Regions from separate parts of the Stutzerimonas sp. VN223-3 genome, predicted to be linked through region 2. Evidence: predicted binding sites of a transcription regulator. Region 2 holds the regulator's gene; the other holds the start of a gene.
The links. Region 2 encodes LexA, which represses DNA repair genes until DNA is damaged. Its sites were predicted from a motif close to CTGTNTNNNNANACAG; they were not measured.
Positions count from the first base shown of each region.

Region 1: the regulator LexA is predicted to act here: its motif matches at 1,862-1,877, upstream of imuA (translesion DNA synthesis-associated protein ImuA).

Region 1 covers NZ_RBEC01000001.1:1,069,770-1,074,902, reverse strand. The annotation lists gene ccoN (cytochrome-c oxidase, cbb3-type subunit I) at 25-1,470, opposite strand; gene imuA (translesion DNA synthesis-associated protein ImuA) at 1,899-2,516, shown strand; gene D7241_RS04970 (Y-family DNA polymerase) at 2,524-3,936, shown strand; gene D7241_RS04965 (error-prone DNA polymerase) at 3,933-5,133, shown strand, end outside.
Region 2 covers NZ_RBEC01000001.1:905,088-910,220, reverse strand. The annotation lists gene nagZ (beta-N-acetylhexosaminidase) at 1-692, opposite strand, end outside; gene D7241_RS04240 (L,D-transpeptidase family protein) at 706-1,230, opposite strand; gene D7241_RS04235 (TetR/AcrR family transcriptional regulator) at 1,270-1,977, opposite strand; gene lexA (transcriptional repressor LexA) at 2,175-2,783, shown strand; gene sulA (SOS-induced cell division inhibitor SulA) at 2,794-3,276, shown strand; gene D7241_RS04220 (hypothetical protein) at 3,351-3,584, opposite strand; gene D7241_RS04215 (DMT family transporter) at 3,764-4,618, shown strand; gene D7241_RS04210 (DUF6586 family protein) at 4,643-5,133, opposite strand, start outside.

The sequences.
Region 1 (5,133 bases), 160 kb from region 2:
ACGCCTCGGACAACGCAATGTTACTCAGGCTACCTGCCCCGCCGCACCGGCAATGCCTGGCTCTTCGTTCGCAGCCAAACGCACGGTCCGCCAAGTGTTATAGGCCATCAAAAGCATGCCGAGAAAGAATGTTCCACCGCCGATTAGACGCACGATATAGCCTGGATGGCTGGCTTCCAGCGCTTCGACGAATGAATAGGTCAAGGTGCCGTCATCGTTGATCGCGCGCCACATCAGGCCCTGGGTAATACCGTTGACCCACATCGAGGCGATATACAACACGGTACCTATGGTCGCCAGCCAGAAATGCGCGTTGATCAGGCGCACGCTGTACATGCGCTCGCGGTTCCACAGCGCCGGAACCATGTGATAGAGCGTTCCGATGGAAATCATGGCGACCCACCCCAAGGCACCGGCGTGTACATGGCCGATGGTCCAATCGGTGTAATGGGACAGGGCGTTGACGGTCTTGATCGCCATCATCGGGCCTTCAAAAGTGGACATGCCGTAGAAAGCCAGGGACACCACCAAAAAGCGCAGGATCGGATCGGTGCGCAATTTATGCCAGGCGCCCGACAGCGTCATCATGCCGTTGATCATCCCGCCCCAACTCGGTGCCAGCAGAATGATCGACATCACCATGCCCAGGTTCTGCGCCCATTCCGGCAGTGCGGTGTAATGCAGGTGGTGCGGGCCGGCCCAGATGTACAGGCTGATGATTGCCCAGAAATGCACGATCGATAGCCGATAGGAGTACACCGGGCGCTCGGCCTGCTTGGGCACGAAGTAATACATCATCCCGAGGAAACCCACGGAAAGAATGAAGCCCACCACGCTATGCCCGTACCACCACTGGATCATCGCGTCCGTTGCGCCGGAATAGAACGAGTAGGACTTGAAGAGACTCACCGGAATGGCGGCGTGATTGATTACGTGCACCATCGCCGTGACAACGATAAAAGCGCCATAAAACCAATTAGCGACATAGATGTGCTGGGTCCGGCGCCGCGCGATCGTTCCGAAAAACAGATACATGTAGACCACCCAAACCAGCGTGACCCATAACGCGATGGGCCATTCCATCTCGGCGTATTCCTTGGATGAGGTAATGCCGAGGGGGTAACTGATCAGTATCGCCACGATCGCAGCCTGCCAGCCCCAGAAAACGAAGTTGGCCAGCCAATCCGAGATCAGCCGTACCCTGCAGGTGCGTTGCACGACGTAGAACGAGGTCGCGAATAGCGCACCTCCGCCAAACGCGAATATCACCAGATTGGTGTGAACCGGGCGGAGGCGTCCAAAGCTCGTCCAGGGTAACCCGAGGTTGAGTTCCGGCCAGACCAGCTGGGCCGCGATAATGGTCCCCATCCCCATCCCAACGACACCCCAGAACAGCGTCATCAGGGTAAAACGACGGATAACTGCGTAGTTGTATGTCGGAGCGGTGTCATCTAAAGAAGCATCGGCCATAACGTTTCCAAAGCAAATTAAGTGGCAGCTCAACGCCGAGCTTCTATCCGACCCGACGGAATCCGAAGCAAGAAAAGAGATCGAGCGAAGTCACAGGAGTGTGCCCCGAAAAATAGAATAAATATAATGAATACTGATGTACTTTAAATTCATAAATATTCATTTAATACGGTGGCTAGCGGATGTCTGTTCGAAGAAGGAACAGCCGCAGCCACTCCATGCGGCAGCCTCAGTAGCAGATCCCTCAAAGCAACTGGCGACCTCGCCAAGCCACAGCACTGAATGGCAGTTGCAATCAGCTCGCAGAGACCAGTCAGCAATACGCCGAAAACCTTCATGCAGATACGCGTTTCATCGCGTCAGCTTGACCGTTCTTCGGGCAAGCCAAATACTGTATCCACATACAGTATTTGGACTACTCCATTGCCATGACATCCGCGGTCGCTCTCACCCATCTACTTGATGCACGTCGCCTGTGGCGTGGCCAGACCAGAGTCGTATCGCCCAACACTCAGCCAACCGGGCATGCCGCGTTGGACGCAGCGTTGCCCGGCGGCGGCTGGCCGGAATCGGCCCTAAGTGAAATTCTTTTCGCTACTACCGGTATCGGCGAGCTGCGCCTGCTCTGGCCGACTCTGGCACGGTTGACCGTCGGCGGTGAGCGTGTGGTGCTGGTGGCTCCTCCTCATGTTCCCTACCCCCACGCCTGGCTGGCCGCCGGTGTGGACCTGCGTCAGTTGATAATCATCAAGGCGCAAGGACGTGACGCCTTGTGGACTACCGAGCAATGTCTGCGCTCGGGCAGTTGTGGCGCCGTGTTGTGCTGGCCGCAACAGGCCGATGATCGCGCCCTGCGCCGCCTACAGGTTGCTGCCGAGACAGGCCAGACCCTGGCCTTCGCCTACCGACCATTGCGCGAGGCGGTCAATCCCTCACCGGCGGCACTGCGCTTGGCTGTCGAAGTCCAGCCAGCGCAACTGCGCGTACTCAAGTGTCGTGGCGGCCTGGCTCCCGCGCGACCGATCCCCGCCGCAGCGTGGCACTGAGATGGACATGCTTTGGGCCTGCATTCTGCTGCCGCAACTGGCCATGGATGGTGTGTTGCGCAGCCGCGCCGATGCCGAGGCGCCGCTAGCACTTTTGAGCGGCACGCCGCAGCGCCGCGTACTGCAGGCGGTCAATCCAGCCGCGCGAGCTCTTGGTCTTAAGCCGAGGCAATCGCTAATCGCCGCCCAGGCGCTGACCCGCGACTTCGCTACTGCCGATTATGACCTCGCGACAATCGAGCACTGGCAGAAATTTCTGGCCGCCTGGGGGTATGGCTTCAGTTCCCAAGTCAGCCTGCACTACCCGCGCTGCCTGCTGCTGGAAGTGCACTCCAGTCTCGGCCTGTTCGGCCCTTGGCCTCGTTTGGAGGCACGTCTGCGCGAGGAATTAGACGCGCTGGGCTTTCAACATCGTATTACCCTCGCGCCCAACCCAGCCGCCGCACGCGTCCTGGCCAACGTGCATGACGGCCTAGCCGTGATGGATACCGAGACGCTGCATCGCGTACTGAGCTCACTGCCGATAGAGCGTATCGGCCTGTCGCGTGAAGTGACGACCGCTTTTGTCCGCATGGGTCTTCGGACCTTAAAGCAGGTGCTCGCCCTGCCCCGCAATGGCCTGGCGCGGCGTTTTCCCGCAGAAGCGCTGAGGCATCTCGATACTCTGCTAGAACATCGTCCATTGGCGCTGGATTTCTACCGGCCACCAGACCGCTTCGATGCCCGGATCGAGCTGAACTTCGAAGTCGAGTCGCACCAGGCACTGCTGTTTCCGCTGCGCCGTCTGACCGCCGATCTCGCCGCCTACCTGGCCGGTCGCGACAGCGGTGTACAGCGTTTCACCTTGCATCTGGAGCACCGCAACCTGGCCGATAGCCAGATGCCGGTCGGCCTGCTCAGCGCCGAGCGTGATCCAGCCAAGCTGTTCGAACTGACTCGTGGCCGCCTGGAACACCTGCAACTGCCGGCGCCGGTACTGGCGGTGCGCCTGGTCGCGCGCGAGCTGCCGACCTTCGTCCCAGAGCACCGTGAGCTGTTCGACGAGCGTCCACAGCAGTCGCTGCCCTGGGAGCAGCTACGGGAACGCCTGCGCGCCCGGCTGGGCGATGATGCCGTGCAGGGGCTCGGCGCCCGGGCCGATCATCGCCCCGAATGTGCGTGGCAACCGCAGCATGCCTCTCAGAGCGAGCCTCCACCAACCACTGGTCTGCGCCCCGGCTGGTTGCTGGCAGAGCCCAAGCCGCTGCACGAAGCATCGCTGCGCATTCTCGCCGGCCCCGAGCGCATCGAATCTGGCTGGTGGGACGGCGGTGATGTTCGACGTGACTATTACCTGGTGGAAACTCGCGCAGGACAGCGTGGCTGGGCCTTCCGGCCCGTCACTGGAGGGCCGCTGCTGCTGCACGGCTGGTTCGCATGACAACCGCCTATGTCGAACTGCATTGCCTGTCCAACTTCAGCTTCCAACGTGGCGCCTCCAGTGCCCGAGAATTATTCGAGCGCGCCGTCCGGCTTGGCTACCGAGCCCTTGCCATCACGGATGAATGCACCTTATCTGGCATCGTACGGGCGTGGCAGGCCTCGAAAGATGTTGGCCTGCCGTTGATTATCGGCAGCGAAATACAGATCGAAGGTGGACCAAAGCTGGTTCTGCTGGTGGAAGACCTGACCGGCTATGAGAACTTGTGCCGGCTGATCACCCGAGCCCGCCGCCGCGCCGAGAAAGGTCGTTATCAGCTTCTCTCTGAAGATTTGAGCGAACCGCTGGATGGACTACTGGCTATCTGGATTGCCCACCAGCCCGATGCTGACGACGAGGGTCGCTGGCTACACGAACGATTTCCAAAGCGCCTCTGGCTGGGTATCGAGCTGCATCGTGGGCCAGACGATGCGCTGCGCCTGCGTCAATGGCAGGCACTGGCCGCGCGTCTGAACATACCCGCAGTGGCCTGCGGCGACGTGCATATGCACGCCCGCGGTCGCCGCGCGCTGCAGGACTGTATGACTGCGATTCGCCATCACCTGCCGGTAGCGGAGGCCGGACGTTATCTATTTTCTAGCGGGGAACGTCATCTACGCCGACGCGAGGAACTGGCCGAACTGTATCCACAGGCCCTGCTCGACGAGACATTGCGCATCGCCGCGCGCTGTACCTTCAACCTCGGCCAGTTGCGCTATCAGTACCCCCACGAATTGGTGCCCGCCGGGCACGACGCTACTTCCTGGCTGCGCACGCTGGTCGAACAGGGCGCATGCTGGCGCTGGCCGAACGGCGTGCCGACCGAAGCTCAGAAGCGGATCGAGCACGAACTGAAGTTGATCGTCGAGCTGGAATACGAGAGCTACTTCCTGACCGTCCACGACATCGTCCGCTGGGCCCGCGACGAGCACATTCTCTGCCAGGGACGCGGCTCGGCTGCCAATTCCACGGTGTGCTTCGCGCTGGGCATCACTGAACTCGACCCTATGCGCAAAGGAAGCCGGCTGCTGTTCGAACGCTTCCTCTCCCGCGAACGCAACGAGCCGCCGGACATCGATGTCGACTTCGAGCACGAGCGTCGCGAGGAGGTCATTCAGTACGTGTTTCGCCGCTATGGCCGTGATCGAGCCGCGCTGA
Region 2 (5,133 bases):
AAGATGTCCTGCAGCCAATGCCGTGAAAAGCCGGCCGGCTTGTCGTCGACCTGCGGATAGATCACATGTGCAGGCATCACCGCATCGAGCTCGCCAGCCAACTGCTGAAACGGAATCAGGTCATGCACACGAAGCGCGTCCAGACTACGCTCGTCGACCGGAATCGCCACGTGGGAATCAGCCTCGGCCCAGCCGTGACCAGGGAAGTGCTTGCCGGTGGCTGCCATCCCTGCGCTACGCATGCCTTTGATGAACGCTCCGGCAAGTTCGGTGGCACGCTGCGGGTCAGCCTCGAACGCGCGGGTCCCGACCACTGCGCTGCGTTGGTGATCCAGGTCGAGCACCGGCGCGAAGCTGAAATCCAGCCCAACCGCCAGCACTTCGGTCGCCATCACCCAGGCGCAGGTTTCTGCCAACTCCAACGCATCGGCGCGCGAGGCGAAGTCGCGCATCGCCGGCAAGCGAACAAAATCGCGCCGCAGCCGTTGGACGCGCCCGCCTTCCTGATCGACAGCCAACAGAACATCGGGCCGCACGGCGCGAATAGCGCAACACAGCTCCTGTACCTGGCGAGGATTTTCGATATTGCGAGCGAACAGAATCAGCCCGCCAACCTCCGGTTGGCGCAGCAACTGGCGATCCTCGGCGGTCAGCCAAGTACCGGCGATGTCCAGCATCAATGAGCCTTGCATGATGAGCAGATCCTTAATTCAGCGCTGCGCTCGACCAATCCGGACACGCCGTTTCGCCTATATGGACGGCACAACCGGCCGGCACCAGAGGAAAAAGATCGAGCAAATCGGCATTGCGCAGCCTGATGCAGCCGTGAGAAAGCGGTACGCCCATGGGTTCTGAGTCAGGCGTGCCATGCAAATAGATATAACGACGAAAGGTGTCGACCTCACCCATCCGGTTGTGTCCGGGCTCGCATCCGCTGAGCCAGAGGATTCGGGTGAGAATCCAGTCGCGCCCGGGAAACCGCTCGCCCAGGTCCGAATTCCAGACTTCACCGGTCCAGCGCCGGCCACGCAAAACGGCCCCGGACGGTAGCCCTTCACCGATACGCGCACGTACCTGGTGGCGACCACGTGGCGTGCAACCGGAACCATTGAGTTCGCCGACACCGTTACGAGCGGTAGACACGGGCAGCCGGACGCGCAGCCTGCCATCGGAAAACCCGTAGAGCATCTGGTCGGCAATCGAGATATGAAGGAAATCGAGATCAGACATGGGCGGCTAGCTTAGCTGATCGATCCCTGACCGTGTACCTCAACCCTTGGCGGGCATCGCCAAAGCGTTGCGTCGACCGATGGGATGGGCTTGAGCCAAGCTCGAGTCCACCACACCGGAATCGGCACGCATGCCGGCAGCTAGAAACGGAACCATCATGCGCATGACCTGCTCGATGGATGTCCTGGCGCCAAAATCGTTCTCAGCGATTGCTCGCAACGCCTTGATGCCCGACATGCTGAACGCCGCGGCACCGAGCATGAAATGCACGCGCCAGAACAGCTCGATGGGCGGAATCGAAGGCGCCGCCTCGTGCACTCGGTGCATGTACCGACGAAACACCTTGCCGTACATGTCCTCAAGATAGCGGCGCAGGTGACCTTGACTCTGACTGAATGACAGGCCCAGCAGGCGCATGAAAATCGACAGATCATCGCCACTGCGCGGCTTCACTGCAAGCGCCTGCTCGACCAGAATCTCCAGCAACTCTTCGAGACTGTCTTTCCTGTCGGGTTTAGCTTCACGTTTGTCCAGTTCTCGTTCAAGGCTCACGCAGAATGGCCCAAGGAAACGAGAGAAAACTGCTTGGATAAGCGCCTTTTTCGAACCGAAGTGGTAATTCACTGCCGCCAGATTGACCCCAGCTTTACTGGTGATCAGGCGAAGCGAAGTCTCGGCGAAGCCTTTTTCAGCAAACAGCTGTTCCGCTGCATCAAGAATACGCTCCACTGTTTCCGACTGCGCCATGCCCCCTCCCACTGACAAACACTTGTTTGAAACTTACGTTTCACTCACCACCAAGTCAACCACGAAAGTGTCCGAGCGCCTAACCGCAGGCAACCAGAGCTTGCACCAAGCCAGCGCAGCTCTCAACCAAACAAAGATTGCCAAGCATCAGGCACTGTATATAATCCCAGTCACTGTATAAAAGAACAGAGACCACCATGATCAAGCTGACCCCTCGCCAGTCGGAAATTCTCGCCCTCATCAAGCGATGCCTTGAAGAAAACGGCTATCCGCCTACGCGTGCGGAGATCGCTCAGGAGCTGGGTTTCAAATCGCCCAATGCAGCTGAGGAGCACCTTAGGGCATTGGCCAACAAAGGCGCTATCGAGATGACGCCCGGCGCCTCGCGCGGGATACGTATTCCAGGCTTCGAACCTGCCGCCGAAGAGAGCGGTTTACCCGTCATTGGACGAGTAGCAGCCGGCGCGCCAATTCTTGCCCAGCAAAACGTCGAAGAGTCCTGCCAGATCAACCCAGCATTCTTCCACCCCAAAGCCGACTATCTGTTGCGTGTGCGTGGTATGAGCATGAAGGACATCGGCATTTTTGATGGTGATTTGCTCGCCGTACATACCACGCGTGAAGCACGCAATGGCCAAGTCGTCGTGGCTCGGATCGATGATGAGGTAACGGTGAAGCGCTTCAAGCGCGAAGGCGACAAGGTCTGGCTGCTGGCTGAGAACCCCGAGTTTGCCCCCATCGAAGTGGATCTCAAACAACAAGAATTGGTTATCGAAGGCTTGAGTGTCGGCGTGATTCGCCGCTAAGGAGAGGTTCATGCAGTATCAACCCCAACCCACCGCAGGCAAACCACCGCAGCTTTCTTTATTCGAAGGGCTGATCGCCCATCGATTGACGCCGTTCGGAGAAATGGCCTGCGCCCCCCCGCAGCCCGCCGACGATTGGCTGAGCGAAATGACCTTGAGCGGCAGCGGTGGTCATTGCCGTCTGTTGCTCGCCCCGATCCTGCGCGAGCTCAGTGAGGCGGCCGACACACGCTGGCTGACTCTGATCGCGCCGCCTGCATCGTTGTCGCAAAGCTGGCTACGGGAAACCGGGCTCAACCGCGACCGTATCCTGTTATTGCAGGCCCGCGAGACCCAAGGTGCACTGGAATTGGCGTGCAAGGCACTGATGTCAGGCTGCAGCCATACAGTGATTACCTGGTTGGGACGTCTCGACAGGACCAGCCGGCTGAAACTGCGCGCTGCGGCCGATCAGGGCAACGCGCAAAGCCTGAATGTACGTATGGGTAACTGAACCGTCTGATCTATCCGGCACATGGAAGTGCCGAAAAAACTCGCCCAGCCGCAATGGCAACCAGGCGATTCGCATCAGTGCAGCACGTGCGGCTCCTCTTCTCGCTCGAATTCCCCTTCCGATACTCGCCCTGCCATCTGCACACCGACGCTGAACATTGCTTTGGCAATTTCGACATGCTGCCCCTGCAGGAACTCCTTGGCATCGTCAGAGAAATCCAATGTGGCCAGCACACCTTCGTCCTCAGCGCGACGCAGCACAATGCTGCCATCGGGTAGCTCGACGATTTCCAGAAAAGACGTTGGCATGAGTCTGCTCCCCGTGAAAGGCGCGCATTGTACCAGCCGGCCAGAATGCAGACAGCCCTTGGCTTGATACGAGCGGCGGTATGCAGATGCACCACAGCGCCACTACACAGTAGGATGGCGTCTCATCGCGGTCTGGACAGCAATCGGGACCGCGCCATTCGCTTCAAGGAAGCTGCCGAATGACCGCCAGAACGTTGCTGCTGACAGCATTGGCCATGCTTGCTTTCGCAGGCAACTCACTGCTTTGCCGTGCTGCATTGCGTGACAGCCAGATCGACCCTGCCAGCTTTACCGCGTTGCGCCTGCTGGCAGGAGCCCTGATGCTGTGGCTGCTGTTGTTCCTGCGTAAAGGATCTTCAGCGAAGTCCGGCAGCTGGTACGGCGCCGTGGCGCTCTTCGTCTATGCGGCAGCCTTCTCGTACGCCTACCTGCATCTCGATGCCGGTGCCGGCGCGCTACTACTGTTCGGTGCAGTGCAGTTGAGCATGATTGCCTGGGGGCTAATCAGAGGGGAGCGGCTGCATCGCCTGCAAGTGGTTGGGCTGCTTTTGGCAGGAGGGGGACTGGTCGCGCTTCTTCTGCCCGGCACGAGCACACCGCCTATATCGGCTTCGTTGCTGATGGTGCTGTCGGGCATCGCCTGGGGCGCGTACTCGCTTTTGGGAAGAGGAACACCAGATCCGTTGGCCGCGACAGCTGGAAACTTCATCCGCACGCTACCGATTGCGGCTGTGCTTTGCCTGCTGGCGTTGGCCTGGCTGGAGTGGGATACGGCCGGTGTGATCTATGCGCTCCTATCCGGTGGGCTGATGTCCGGTATCGGCTATGCCATTTGGTACGCCGCGTTGCCCGGCCTCGCAGCCATACAGGCTGCGAGCGTGCAACTGAGCGTGCCCCTTATCACTGCGCTGGCTGGTAGTGTGCTTTTGGGGGAAACCCTGACCGGACGCCTACTGATCGCCGGCCTCGCGATCCTGGGCGGTATCGCCTTGGTCCTGCGGGTCAAGCACAAGGTTCCAGCCCGAACCGAATAGCCAAACGCTTTCTCGCTTAGGCGCTTACCATTCGGTAAGCGATTCCCGAAAACGCAGCGCCAGGGCCTTCATGTTCTGCCGCCAAGATTCCACTTCGGCATGTGTCAGTACGGGCGCTTCCTCGCCCACGCTGACCGCCTCGATCAACGGCATGGCTGGGTCGGTCTTCGCCTTGACGGGCGCCCGAGGTGGCTCGAAGAGTGCCATATGGGCCTGCAGCAATCGCGCAAGCCAGGTCTCGGAATGCTCGGCCAACTCGATCAACTCAGCCAGTTCCGGACTCGGCGATGAGTTCTGCGAACGCGAAAGCAGTAATTCTGCGCGCGGCGCGTTCGCACCCAGTAGGCGATAGTAGCCGGCAATCTCGTGGCATAGCCCCAGCAGCGCGCCGTACAGATGGAACAGACTGGCTTCGCGCTCGGCTTGGATCAGTCCCGGGGCATTCAGCGCGCCTTTTTCCTCGGCCCGTCGCCAGTTCTCAAGCGCCAGCCCGGCAAAATAGATTTTCTGATTGG